4 regions of the Streptomyces sp. NPDC007907 genome follow, and region 2 is predicted to be linked to each of the others. Evidence: riboswitches for the same ligand, from Rfam matches in the RefSeq annotation. Region 2 holds a riboswitch; each other region holds the start of a gene.

Region 1 (3,358 bases), on a different contig from region 2:
CCTCCCCTTCGGCGCCGCCGGCGCGGCTCGTCGACGGGCGTCACTCGACGATACGACATGCCTGCCTGGGGCAATGAGTTGTCCACAAGCGTTGCCCGGAGCCCCCACAGCACTCGATGATGTTGCCGCCTGGTCGGATCTGGTCGGGCCTGTTCGCATCTGTGAGGGCATGATGCCGGACCTCTCCGAAGACGGTCGTACCTGGATGCTCTCCGGGCCGGCCGGCAGCTACGCCGTCCACGTCACCGACCGGGACGAGCTGCTGCACCTGCGCTGGGGTCCCCGCATCGACCTGGCCGACGCCGAGGCCCTCGCGCTGAGGCCGCTGCCGGACTACCGGCCCTTCGAGTCCACGCTCGACGGGCGCGAGGAGCACCCGGTCGAAGGCGGCCCCCGCTTCGTGCGCCCCGCCCTGTCCGTACGCACGACCGAGCGTCGGGGCACCGAATGGGCCTATCCGGGGCACGACGCCGAGGAGGGCGAGCTGCGGCTGCGCTTCCGTGGTCGACGACGGCTGGTTCGGGGCACGCACCGGGGACCGGGCCGGCCTCGGTGACTGGACTCCGAGCCCCCACCGCTTCCCGGGCGGACTGAAGCCGCTCGCCGACCATGTGCACGGCCTCGGCATGCAGTTCGGGATCTGGGTGGAGCCCGAGATGGTCAACCCGGACAGCGACCTGTACCGGGCACATCCCGACTGGGTCCAGTATCAAACAGGTCGAAAGAGGACGGAGTTCCGCAATGAGCTCGTATTGAACCTCGCTCGCGAGGACCTCCGGGAGTACCTGTGGGAGCAGCTCGACGGACTCCTCTCCAGTGCACCGGTCGACTACGTGAAGTGGGACTTCAACCGCTGCTTCACCGACGCCGGATGGCCGGACGACGCCTCTCCGCAGCGGCTGTGGGTCGACCACGTCCACGGCCTGTACGCGTTGCTGGACCGGCTGTGGGCCGCCCGTCCGGGAGTGGCCTTCGAGTCCTGCTCGGGTGGCGGCGGGCGGATCGACCTCGGTGTGCTGAGCCGCATGGACCAGGTGTGGACCTCCGACAGCACCGACCCCCTCGACCGGCTCGCCATCCAGCACGGCTTCAGCCGGATCCATCCGGCCCGGGTCATGGCCGCCTGGGTCACGGACAGCCCGAACGCCATGCTCAACCACCGGGCCGGCTCGCTGCGGTTCCGGTTCGTCAGCGCCATGGCCGGGGTGCTCGGGGGCGGCGGCGACCTCACCGGGTGGACGTCCGGGGAACTCGCCGAAGCCGGCGAGTGGGTGAGGCTGTACAAGGAGATCCGGCCCCTGGTGCAGCGCGGTGACCTGTACCGGCTGCGGCCGCCGCAGGCCGGGCTGAGCGCCGTGCAGTACGTCCTCGGTGACGAGACCGTCGTCCTCGCCCGGCTCCAGGCGCAGCGCTACGGCGAGCCCGTGCCGTCGCTCCGGCTGCGCGGCCTACCCGACAGCATCGTACGAATGGCGCGAAACGGGCGAAGTTCACCGCGGGGCGCTCCTGCTGCACCACGGACTGCGGGTCGGTCTGCGTGGAGACCTGGACGCCGCAGCCGTCCGGCTTAAGCGGAAGTGGCCGTTCTGTCCGAATGGGGAATTTAGGCCGCTAAGGCATAACGTGCCCCGATCGCAAAGGAGATGGGATCGGGGTGCGTGACCATCGTCATATTCGTGACGATCCGCTGTCGCCATGTTCACGTAATCTCCGCATGATGCAGGGCTATTGAGCAAAGCGGGAGATCCGTAATCCACGCTCGGTGACAGCGCACGTGCCCATGTGTCGGGAAAAACGGGGTCACGCGCAATCGCAAGCTTGTCCCCTTGCGTCTCGGTCGCTTACGTTCCACACCAATCCGGACGGACGCCTAATCCTGCCGCCGCCCGGAGCCCGCACACACTGACCCGACGCACGGCAGGAGCGGGGGACCCACAGGTAAGACGCCTGTTCCGGTTCCCGGAACGGCTTGGGGTTCAGCCGCGCACCGGCGCGGCCGGGCATCTCCAGCCCGCACCCGACAGCTCACCTCGCAGGCGACGGAGAGGAATTCGTCATGCCCGCGAAGGGTAAGCATCGCCGCCCCAAGACCCAGCGTTTCACCCGCTCCATCGCCGTCGCCGGAACCGGCGGAGCCGCCCTCGCCCTGCCGCTCATGGGGGCCGCCGGCGCCCATGCCGCAACGCCGCAGTCGGCTCCGGAAAAGGCCGCCCAGTCCGCTCCGGTCGCCGGTGAAAAGGCCGCCGAAAAGACCGATGGCGCCCACACGTACACCGTGAAGGCCGGCGATTACCTCGCCAGGATCGCCGACCAGCAGAACGTCAGCGGCGGTTGGAAGAAGCTCTACGCGGACAACCGCGAGGCCGTGGGCTCCGACCCCTCGCTGATCCACCCGGGCCTGAAGCTCTCGATCGGCAAGAAGGCCGCGGCGGCCCCGAAGACCTCGGCCCCCGCCGCGCCGAAGGCATCGGCCGAGAAGCCCGCCGCCGAGTCGGCCCCGAAGGCGCAGAGCGCCGCCAAGCCGGCTGCCGCCAAGCCCGCCGCCGAGAGCAACTCCAGTGGCTACACCCTGCCGGTGGCCGGCGCCACCGTCGGCACGCCGTACCGCATGTCCGGCAGCATGTGGTCCAGCGGCTACCACACCGGCGTCGACTTCGTCGTCCCGACCGGCACGTCCCTCAAGGCCGTCGGCGCCGGCACGGTCGTCTCCGCCGGCTGGGGCGGCGCCTACGGCAACCAGGTCGTCATCAAGCTGAACGACGGCCACTACGCCCAGTACGCCCACCTGTCCCAGCTCTCCGTGTCGGCCGGCCAGACCGTGACCGCCGGACAGCAGGTCGGCCTCTCCGGGGCGACCGGCAACGTGACCGGACCGCACCTGCACTTCGAGATCCGCACCACGCCGGACTACGGCTCGGACGTGGACCCGGTCGCCTTCCTGCGCTCGCACGGCGTCTCCGTCGGCTGACCCACCGCACGACCACCTGCCTGACACGCTTCCGAAGGCCGGACCCCGATCCCCGGGTCCGGCCTTCGGTGTGTGCGCGTGCGGTCGCCCGCCTCAAGGTGGCTTCCGGGCCGGGCGGCTCACCCCGAAACATCCCTGACAAGCGGGGTATTCCGGAGTTGGCCCACCCTTGAGGAGTGGCTTATCTCACCGCCCGTCAACCCTTGCCTACGGTCGCGTAAGTCACATTCGAAGGTGAATCATGAGCTGCTGTGGCAGACGATTCGAAGAGTGACAGCAGAGCAGAGATCGGGTCGTACGTGGCGCTGGGGGACAGCTTCACCGAGGGCGTCGGCGACCCCGGCCCCGACGGGGCGTTCGTCGGCTGGGCCGACCGGTTCGCCGTCCTGC
Region 2 (3,358 bases):
TGCTGCGCCATCCCTACCTGACGGACGACGAGTTGGCGGCGACCGCCCGGTCGGTGGTCGGCTCACTGGCCACGGTGACGATGTCGGGGCCCGGCACGGTCGAGCTCCAGCCGTGCGGGATCACCAAGGCGACCGGCCTGGCGCTGGCGGCCGAGCATCTGGGGCTGCGGCCGGCGGACACCATCGCCTTCGGCGACATGCCCAACGACATCCCGATGTTCGACTGGGCCGGCCACGGCGTCGCGATGGCCAACGCCCATCCCGAACTCAAGGCCGTGGCCGACGAGGTCACCCTGTCGAACGAGGACGACGGCATCGCCGTCGTCCTCGAGCGACGGCTGGGCGGGGCGGCTCAGTACGGGCCGTTGACGTTGTCGATCGAGCCGTAGCGGTCGGCCGCGTAGTTGCAGGCCGCCGTGATGTTGGCGACCGGGTCGTACGGGTCGAAGGAGGTGCCGGGCACGTGGTAGGCGGCGAACGTCGGGTCGATCACCTGGAGCAGGCCCTTGGACGGGGTGCCCGCGGCGGCGTTGGAGTCCCAGTTGTTGATCGCCTGGGGGTTGCCGGACGACTCGCGCATGACATTGCGGTAGATGCCGTCGTAGGAGCCCGGGATCCCCTGCTGCGCCATGATGTCCAGCGACTCGCGGATCCAGCCGTCGAGGTTGTTCGCGTAGGTCTTCGCGGACGCCTGGGTGGCCTGGGCGACACCGCCGGCGGGCTTCGCGGCCGGCTTGGCGGGGGCGGACGACTTGGTCGCCGTCTTCTTCGGGGCGTCCGCCTTGGCGGTGTTCACCTTCAGCTTCAGACCCGGGTGGATCAGCTTCGGGTTGTCGCCGACGGCGGCGCGGTTGTCCTTGTAGAGCTGCTTCCAGCCGCCGGAGATGTCGTACTTGTCCGCGATGTGGGCGAGCGAGTCGCCCTTGACCACGGTGTACGTGCGGGACTTGGCGGGCTGGGCCGCCTGCTTCACGGAGTGCGCGGCGGGGGCGCTCTGGGGCTCGGCGGCGCTCGCGTGCGTGGCTCCGAGGAGCGGAAGGGTGAGTGCGGCTCCACCGGTACCGACGGCGACGATGCCTCGGGTCAGCGGGCTGGTTCTGGTGCGACGGTGCTTGCCTCGTGCGGCCATGGCGATGTTCCTCTCCGGCGCCTGCGAGGTGAGCTGTCGGGTTCGGGCCGGGAGGTGCCCGGCCGCGTACGGCGCCGTGTGCCGTACGCGGCTTCACCCCGAGCCGGACCGCTGTGCGGACCGGCGACTTACCTGGGTCCCCCGCTCCTGCCACGCGTGAGTGAGTCGGTTCCTGTGGGACGTCCGGGCGGCGGCAGGATTAGGCGTCCGCCGGACAGGGCCGGAACGTATGCGAGAGCACATGTCGGGAACAAGCAGCTCCATCACATATCGAGTGGTTGACCTTGGTCGGGGGATTTTGGACCACTTGATCCTTTGCGGGAGCCAAGGCCCAACTGGCTATTGGGTAAAGGCGGTACGGGTGGTCGCCGGGAAGGTGCGGAGTAGGGGGAGAAGTGATTGACCTCACTGATCACGGGCCGAGAGGGCAATTTCCGCCAAGGGGAATTCGCCGAATCATCACGGCAAATCGTGCATAGTTCTCTACCCCTGGGTAAGTCGATAAATATCTGTTCTTATAGGTTGATCGAAAACATAGCGGTCGTGATCGGATACCACCCGGCCTGTAACCATGGGCGCTGGCGGTGATCGAAACGTGACCGGATACGCTGACTCGAGTGAGAGCGGCGACCTATCGACAATCCGCGTAATCACCGGCAGACACAGCAGACAGGAGACCCCTCGTGACCGACGTCGGGCCGTTCGGGCTGAGCGTGCGGGACCAGGATCTGGAAGCCGACGTCCAGGCCGGGTTGGCGGCTGTCGAGGAAGGCTTGCTCGAGGCCACCAAGAGTGAGGTGCCCTTCATCACGGAGGCCGCCCAGCATCTGGTGCGGGCCGGCGGCAAGCGGTTCCGCCCGCTGCTCGTGATGCTCTCCGCCCAGTTCGGCGACCGCCACGCACCCGGGATCGTGCCGTCGGCCGTCGTCGTGGAGCTGACCCACCTCGCCACGCTGTACCACGACGACGTCATGGACGAGGCCGCCGTGCGCCGTGGCGTCCCCAGTGCCAACACCCGCTGGGGCAACTCCGTCGCGGTCCTCACCGGCGACTTCCTCTTCGCCCGCGCCTCGCACATCCTGGCCGACCTCGGCCCCGAGGCCGTGCGGGTGCAGGCCGAGGCGTTCGAGCGCCTGGTGACCGGCCAGATCCTGGAGACGGCCGGACCGCAGGACGGCCGGGACCCCATCGAGCACTACCTGGACGTGCTGGGCGGCAAGACCGGCTCGCTGATCGCCGTGTCGTGCCGGTTCGGCGCGATGATGTCCGGCGCCGACGACACCGTCGTGAACGTGCTGACCCAGTACGGCGAGCGGCTCGGCGTCGCCTTCCAGCTCGCGGACGACGTCCTCGACATCGCCTCCGACTCCCACGAGTCCGGCAAGACCCCCGGTACCGACCTGCGCGAGGGCATCCCCACCCTGCCGGTGCTGCGGCTGCGGGAGCGCGCGGCCCGGCTCGGGCTCGCCGAGGACCTCGCCCTGTGCGAGCTGCTCGACTCCGACCTCACCGACGACGACCGGCACAGCGAGGCCCTGCGCCTGCTGCGCGCCCACCCGGCCCTGGAGCAGGCCCGTCGGGACACCGTCCGCTATGCCCAGGACGCCCGTTCGGCGCTGGCACCGCTGCCGGAGTGCACCGCGAAGACGGCGCTCCAGGAGCTGTGCGACGCGGTGGTGCACCGGGCCGGCTAGCACGCCCTTCCCCTGCGACCCCTACGGGTCGGGGGAGAAGTCGCCCCTCCGTGTCATACCCCAGCAGTACGCGCAGTTGAGTCCGGGGTCTGACGTATCTCCCTGGCCGATTTGGTCAGATGGATGCACGGAAGAACACCACTCCTCACCTGTTCGGGTGAGAATGGCGGCTCAGGGACGAGTGCGTGGACGACACGGACAGCCGCCGCCGACCACGGAGGTAGGGCACACATGGCACCGTACGCATCCGACGACAGCACGACCGCCGGAGAGGTCGACGAGCAGCGCTCCGGGCGGCGCAAGGCCGCGCGGTACATCGTCCCGGTCACGGTGGTGGGGGTGGCGGCCGCGACGATCGGCCTGGTGCCCGCCCTCGCCGACTCCGGCGACCCCGACCTCCCGAAGATCAGCGCACAGCAGCTCATCGAGAAGATCGCGAAGTCGGACGTCCAGCAGCTGTCCGGCACGGTGAAGATCAGCACGGACCTCGGCCTGCCGAACCTCGGCGGCCTGGAGTCCGGCCTGCTGTCCGGCG
Region 3 (3,358 bases), on a different contig from region 2:
TCCCCCTCCTCGGGGCCTCCGGCGCCAGCGCGGCCGACGGCACGACCTGGGACCGGGTCGCGGACTGCGAGACCGGCGGCGCCTGGAGCCAGAACAGTGGCAACGGCTACTACGGCGGCCTGCAGTTGTCCCAGGAGGACTGGGAGAACCACGGCGGCCTCGACTACGCCGCGAGCGCCGACCTGGCCAGCCGCTCCCAGCAGATAGCCGTGGCCGAGAGAATCCTCGCCGACCAGGGGGTCGGCGCGTGGCGCACCTGTGGCCTGCTCTCCGGCCTGGAGCAGGGCAAGGGATCGGATTCATCCGAATCCTCGGGATCATCAGACTCGTCCGATGAAGAAGTGGATTCGTCCGGTTTGCTCGACTCGCTCGGTTCGTCCCCTTCGGAGAGCGCATCCCCTTCCCCCTCGGCGTCGCCTGACGGGTCGTCGACCTCGAAGGATAAAAACGCCGATCCGGACAAGTCGCCCGAATCCACCGGCTCGTCCCAGGGTCGGCCGTCCGACGACTCCTCGTCGACCCCCTCGAAGAGTGACAAGTCCGACAGCTCGCAGTCCGCGGACGGCTCCTCGGAGTCGGCCGACGCCGGCTCCGGCCGTCACCGCGGACCCAGCGCCGACGAGACGCAGGCGCCCGGGGACGGCCGTACGGGTGAATCCACGGGCCGTCACGCCTCGCGCGGTGACGACAGCTCCCGGGACGCCTCCGAGGGCGCCTACATCGTGGGCGTCGGCGACAGCCTCTGGTCCATCGCCGACTCCCTTGAGGTCAGCGGCGGATGGCACGCGCTCTACGAGGGCAACGAGAAGGCCGTCGGTTCCGACCCGGACCTCATCCTCCCCGGTGAGAAGCTCACGGTCGAGGGCGAAGCGGACGAGAAGTAGCGGTTCGGGCAGTGCGGAAACCGGGGTGGAAGTCGCCCCGAAACCGCGCGAGTTAGCGCCCCGATTCGCGGCTGATGTCCCGTTTGGGTCCCGTGAGAGATAGATCTCAGAAGCCCTGATCGTCTTTGAAATTCCGTCGATCGCGTGTCTACGGTCGTGACCGCTCGCCACCGCGAGCCCCGGCTGCCGCAACGCCGAATCCTGCCAGCGGCCGCACGGGAACAGTCGTCGCGTCAAGCGCCGTAGGCAGGAGCGGGGGACCCAAGGTAGGTGCCCGACCGGCAGTTTGTGCCGGAAGGGCTTGGGGTGAAGCCGTGTCCCGGGAGGGACACGGCCGGGCAACTCAACCGGCCCGAACCCGACAGCTCACCTCGCAGGCGTCGGTGAGGGGATCCATCCATGCTGTTTTCCGGCAAGGGCAAGCACCGTCGTCCGTCCAAGACCACCCGTGCCGCCGCGCTCGCCGGCGTCACCGGTGTCGCCATCGCCGCCCCGCTGATGGCGGCCGGCAACGCCTCCGCCGCCACCGCCTCCGAGTGGGACGCGGTCGCCCAGTGCGAGTCCGGCGGCAACTGGTCCATCAACACCGGCAACGGCTACTACGGCGGTCTGCAGTTCTCCGCCTCCACCTGGGCCGCGTACGGCGGCACCCAGTACGCCTCCACCGCCGACAAGGCCAGCAAGGACCAGCAGATCCAGGTCGCCGAGAAGGTCCTGGCGAGCCAGGGCAAGGGCGCCTGGCCGGTCTGCGGCAAGGGCCTGTCGAGCGCCGGCTACACCGGCGGCTCCTCGAGCGACTCCGGCAGCTCCACGCAGCAGAGCCAGCAGAGCACCGAGTCCCGCGAGACCCAGCAGCAGCCGGCCTCCCGCTCCGACGAGCGCCCGGCGGCCAAGAAGACCGTCACCACCCCGACCGGCAAGAAGGTCAAGAAGGGCGACGGCGAGTACAAGGTCGTCAAGGGTGACACCCTCAGCTCGATCGCCGCGGACAAGAAGGTCAAGGGCGGCTGGGAGAAGCTCTTCGAGCTGAACAAGGACATCGTCGAGGACGCCAACCTCATCTACCCGGGCCAGCAGCTGCACCTGAAGTAAGCAGCGGCCCCCCCGGACCCTCCGGGGTCCGGCCCCCCACCCGGATCTTCCGGGGTCCACGGGCTCCCCGCCCCGGTGCGTCACCCCCCGTACGCACCGGGGCGGGGTTTTTTCGGCAACGCGCTTTGTTCCGTTCGGAAACAATTTACGCTCGGTTCTGTCCATGAGGTGGGCGACCCGGTGGCCGATCGCCCCGGGCCGGTTAGGCTCATGTCGCGAGCCACCGGGCCCGCACCTCGCCGGGTCCGCGCGACCCGCGTACCGCGTCACATCAAGAAGGAGATGCTCGTGCCGTCCATCGACGTCGTCGTAGCCCGGGAAATCCTGGACTCCCGAGGCAACCCCACGGTCGAGGTCGAGGTCGGCCTCGACGACGGCAGCACCGGTCGTGCCGCCGTCCCGTCCGGCGCCTCCACGGGCGCCTTCGAGGCCATCGAGCTCCGCGACGGCGACTCGAACCGCTACCTCGGCAAGGGCGTGGAGAAGGCCGTCCTCGCCGTCATCGAGCAGATCGGCCCGGAGCTGGTCGGCTATGACGCCACGGAGCAGCGCCTGATCGACCAGGCGATGTTCGACCTGGACGCCACCGACAACAAGGGCTCCCTCGGCGCCAACGCCATCCTCGGCGTCTCGCTCGCCGTCGCCCACGCCGCCTCCGAGGCCAGCGACCTGCCGCTGTTCCGCTACCTGGGCGGCCCCAACGCGCACCTGCTGCCGGTGCCGATGATGAACATCCTGAACGGCGGCTCGCACGCCGACTCCAACGTGGACATCCAGGAGTTCATGATCGCCCCGATCGGCGCGGAGTCCTTCTCCGAGGCGCTGCGCTGGGGTGCCGAGGTCTACCACACGCTGAAGAAGGTCCTGAAGAGCAAGGGCCTGGCCACCGGCCTCGGCGACGAGGGCGGCTTCGCCCCGAACCTCGGCTCCAACCGCGAGGCCCTCGACCTCATCCTCGAGGCCATCAAGGAAGCCGGCTACACCCCGGGCGAGCAGATCGCCCTGGCCCTCGACGTCGCCGCCTCCGAGTTCTACAAGGACGGCTCCTACACCTTCGAGGGCAAGACCCGCTCGGCCGCCGAGATGACCGAGTACTACGCGGAGCTCGTCGACGCGTACCCGCTCGTCTCCATCGAGGACCCGCTGTTCGAGGACGACTGGGAGGGCTGGAAGACCATCACCGCCAAGCTCGGTGACAAGGTCCAGCTCGTCGGCGACGACCTGTTCGTCACCAACCCGGAGCGCCTCGCCCGCGGCATCGAGGAGGGCGCGGCCAACGCGCTGCTCGTGAAGGTGAACCAGATCGGTTCGCTCACCGAGACCCTGGACGCCGTCGAGCTGGCTCAGCGCAACGGCTTCAAGTGCATGATGTCCCACCGCTC
Region 4 (3,358 bases), 170 kb from region 2:
CCGGCGCAGCGGCACCGAGTCCTCGGGGTTGGACAGCACGCGCAGGTAGGCCAGGACGTCCCGGACCTCCTTGCGCTCGTAGAAGCGGACGCCGCCGACGACCTTGTAGGGCAGGCCGACGCGGATGAAGACCTCTTCGAAGACACGGGACTGGGCGTTGGTGCGGTAGAAGACGGCGACGTCGCCGGCCTTGGCCTCGCCGGCGTCCGTGAGGCGGTCTATCTCGTCGGCGACGAACTGCGCCTCGTCGTGCTCGGTGTCGGCGACGTAGCCGGTGATCCGGGCGCCGCTGCCCGCGTTGGTCCACAGGTTCTTGGGGCGGCGGGACTCGTTGCGCTCGATGACGGCGTTGGCGGCGCTGAGGATGGTCTGCGTGGAGCGGTAGTTCTGCTCCAGCAGGATGGTCGTCGCGTCCGGGTAGTCCTCCTCGAACTGGAGGATGTTGCGGATCGTCGCGCCGCGGAAGGCGTAGATCGACTGGTCGGCGTCGCCCACCACGCACAGCTCGGCGGGCGGGATCTCGGCCTCGGGCGGCACGTCGACCGGGTGCTCGGAGGTGCCGACCAGCTCGCGGACCAGGGCGTACTGCGCGTGGTTGGTGTCCTGGTACTCGTCGACCAGGACGTGCCGGAAGCGGCGGCGGTAGTGCTCGGCGACGTCCGGGAAGGCGCGCAGCAGGTTGACCGTCGTCATGATCAGGTCGTCGAAGTCGAGGGCGTTCGCCTCGCGCAGCCGCGACTGGTACATGGCGTAGGCCTGGGCGAGGGTCTTCTCGAAGCCGTCGGTGGCCTGGGCGGCGAAGTCCTCCTCGTCGATCAGCTCGTTCTTCAGGTTGCTGATCTTGGCGCTGAAGGACTTCGGCGGGAAGCGCTTGGGGTCGAGGTCCAGGTCGCGGCAGACCAGGGCCATCAGACGCTTGGAGTCGGCGGCGTCGTAGATCGAGAAGGAGGAGGTGAAGCCGAGCTTCTTGCTCTCCCGGCGCAGGATGCGCACGCACGCGCTGTGGAAGGTCATGACCCACATGGCGTTGGCGCGCGGGCCGACGAGCTGCTCGACACGCTCCTTCATCTCACCGGCGGCCTTGTTGGTGAAGGTGATCGCGAGGATCTGGCCCGGGTGCACGTCCCGCTCGGCGAGCAGGTGGGCGATGCGGTGCGTGAGCACACGGGTCTTGCCGGAGCCGGCGCCGGCCACGATGAGCAGCGGGGAGCCGGAGTGGACGACGGCGGCGCGCTGGTTGTCGTTCAGCCCCTCCAGGAGGGCGGCGGCGTCCACCACGGGGCGGGGGGCTCCGTCCCGGTAGTAGGCGTCCCGGTCCGGGGGCGCGTCGAACTTCCCGCCGAACAGATCGTCCGGGATCGGCTCCGGAACGTGATCGTCCTCGGGCGGCGGCGGGGGTTCGTCGGCCGGGCCCCGCTGGGCCTGGAGGTTCGCCAGGAAGTGGTCGTCAAAGAGGCTGCTCATCGCTCTCCGAGTCTAGGGCGCCCCACTGACAGCCCGCCGCCGCCCTGAGAACATCGCCGCGCACCCGGTGTCCCGCCGACCGCACGGAGGCGCGTTGTCGCCCTCCATGACGGCATGATCACGCCCTGCTATTGCCACTACATACGCGGATCTTTGACCACGAATCCCCCTTGATCGCTCACTCTCGGCAACGCCCGGGGATAAGGTCACGAAAATGTATCGGGCATATCACCCATCAACCTTCACAGGGGCCACACCAGTTGGCTACCGTGCGACCAGGCCGCACGACCCCCACCGGCGAACGTCGCCGGGCCGCGCGGCCTCCGCCGAGTCCGGTGTGCCGCAGTGGCAGCCGGAGCCGGGGACCCAACCGTGAACCTGGGGTGAATCGGCCCGACTCCCTGAGCGGAGAGGCCGTAGGGCAAACCTTCCGAACCACCCGCCCGAACCCGACAGCTAACCCGGTAGGCGGAACGTGGAAGGAGTCGCCTCCCTTGGCGTCGCACCGCAAGTCGCGTCCTACGGGTACGCGCGTGGCAGGCATACGGACCCCCGCCCTCGCAACGGCGGCCCTCACCTCCGTGGCCCTGCTCTCCCAGTCGGCCAACGCCGCCCCCGCGGCCGACGACAAGCCCAGCCTGGAGGAAGTCGAGAAGAAGGTCGACGACCTGTACCGCCAGGCCGAGTCGGCGACCGACAAGTACAACGCGGCCAAGGAGAAGACCGCGAAGCAGCGCAAGCGCGTCGACACCCTCCTCGACGACGTCGCCCAGCGCACCCAGAAGCTCAACGAGGCGCGCGAGGAGCTCGGCTCCTTCGCCTCCGCCCAGTACCGCACCGGCGCCGCCGCCCCGGACACGGCGACGTTCCTGCTGGCGGACACCCCGCAGGACTACTTCGACCAGACCCAGCTGATGGACCGGATGACGGGCCGCCAGAAGGTCGCGGTCGACGACTACGTCACCCAGCAGTCCGAGACGATGAAGAAGCGCCAGGAGGCCACCGAGAGCCTCGAGACGCTCACCGAGTCGCAGGGCGACCTGAAGACCGCCAAGGCCACCGTCCAGCGCAAGCTCGCCGACGCGCGCGAGCTGATGTCGAAGCTGACCGCCGAGGAGAAGGCCCGGCTCGCGGCGATCGAGAAGGAGAAGCGGGAGGAGGCCGCCCGCAAGGCCGACGAGCTGGCTCGGCAGCAGGCCGCGCGTCAGCAGGCGCAGGAGGAGGCCGCCCGGCAGCAGGACAGCGGGACGGCCTCGTCGGGCTCCACGGGATCGACGGGCTCCGGCTCGTCCTCCTCGACGGCCCCGGCCGACTCCTCGTACGCCACCAAGGCCGACAAGGCGCTGGCCTTCGCCCGCGCCCAGATCGGCAAGCCGTACGTGTGGGGCGCCGTCGGGCCCGGCTCCTACGACTGCTCGGGCCTGACCCAGGCCGCCTGGAAGGCCGCGGGCGTCACCCTGCCGCGCACGACCTACGACCAGGTGAACGCCGGAACCACGGTTCCGCTCTCCCAGGCCCAGCCGGGTGACCTGGTCTTCTTCTACGACGACGTCACCCACGTCGGGATCTACATCGGGAACGGCATGATGATCCACGCGCCGAAGCCCGGCACGTACGTGCGCGAGGAGTCGATCTACTACGACGGCGAGTCGGCGATCCACAGTGTGGTCCGCCCGGCCTGAGTGGTCTCCTGAGGGCCTCTTCGGATCTGTCGGATTCCCGGCTGCCTGTCGTCAGCTTGTCGTCCGCGACGGACAGCCGGGCATCGCTCCGCGGAGTGACCGGCGTGAACACAGGGCTCCCTTCCGGCCACCTCGGTTCCGGTAGTGCCCAGCGTCGACAATGACCTCGCCGCTTCCATCAGAAGCGGTGACGAATACCCGGCCCATGAGAA

The links. Region 2 has a riboswitch for cyclic di-AMP ahead of ACFZDI_RS05235 (transglycosylase SLT domain-containing protein). Riboswitches for the same ligand answer to the same signal wherever they lie in the genome.
Region 1: it holds a riboswitch for cyclic di-AMP, as region 2 does, so the genes downstream of both, ACFZDI_RS06540 (M23 family metallopeptidase) here and ACFZDI_RS05235 (transglycosylase SLT domain-containing protein) in region 2, are expected to answer to the same signal.
Region 3: it holds a riboswitch for cyclic di-AMP, as region 2 does, so the genes downstream of both, ACFZDI_RS24870 (transglycosylase family protein) here and ACFZDI_RS05235 (transglycosylase SLT domain-containing protein) in region 2, are expected to answer to the same signal.
Region 4: it holds a riboswitch for cyclic di-AMP, as region 2 does, so the genes downstream of both, ACFZDI_RS04350 (NlpC/P60 family protein) here and ACFZDI_RS05235 (transglycosylase SLT domain-containing protein) in region 2, are expected to answer to the same signal.

Annotation. Positions count from the first base shown of each region.
Region 1 is NZ_JBIBKR010000002.1:115,059-118,416, forward strand. It holds partial or broken gene ACFZDI_RS06535 (alpha-galactosidase) at 173-1,662, shown strand; cyclic di-AMP (ydaO/yuaA leader) riboswitch at 1,896-2,052, shown strand; gene ACFZDI_RS06540 (M23 family metallopeptidase) at 2,057-2,968, shown strand; gene ACFZDI_RS06545 (SGNH/GDSL hydrolase family protein) at 3,220-3,358, shown strand, end outside.
Region 2 is NZ_JBIBKR010000001.1:1,128,397-1,131,754, reverse strand. It holds gene ACFZDI_RS05240 (Cof-type HAD-IIB family hydrolase) at 1-389, shown strand, start outside; gene ACFZDI_RS05235 (transglycosylase SLT domain-containing protein) at 353-1,129, opposite strand; cyclic di-AMP (ydaO/yuaA leader) riboswitch at 1,135-1,310, opposite strand; gene ACFZDI_RS05230 (polyprenyl synthetase family protein) at 1,813-2,823, shown strand; gene ACFZDI_RS05225 (outer membrane lipoprotein carrier protein LolA) at 3,055-3,358, shown strand, end outside.
Region 3 is NZ_JBIBKR010000006.1:88,035-91,392, reverse strand. It holds gene ACFZDI_RS24875 (transglycosylase family protein) at 1-884, shown strand, start outside; cyclic di-AMP (ydaO/yuaA leader) riboswitch at 1,113-1,279, shown strand; gene ACFZDI_RS24870 (transglycosylase family protein) at 1,284-1,976, shown strand; gene eno (phosphopyruvate hydratase) at 2,265-3,358, shown strand, end outside.
Region 4 is NZ_JBIBKR010000001.1:954,153-957,510, forward strand. It holds gene pcrA (DNA helicase PcrA) at 1-1,464, opposite strand, end outside; cyclic di-AMP (ydaO/yuaA leader) riboswitch at 1,779-1,951, shown strand; gene ACFZDI_RS04350 (NlpC/P60 family protein) at 1,959-3,146, shown strand.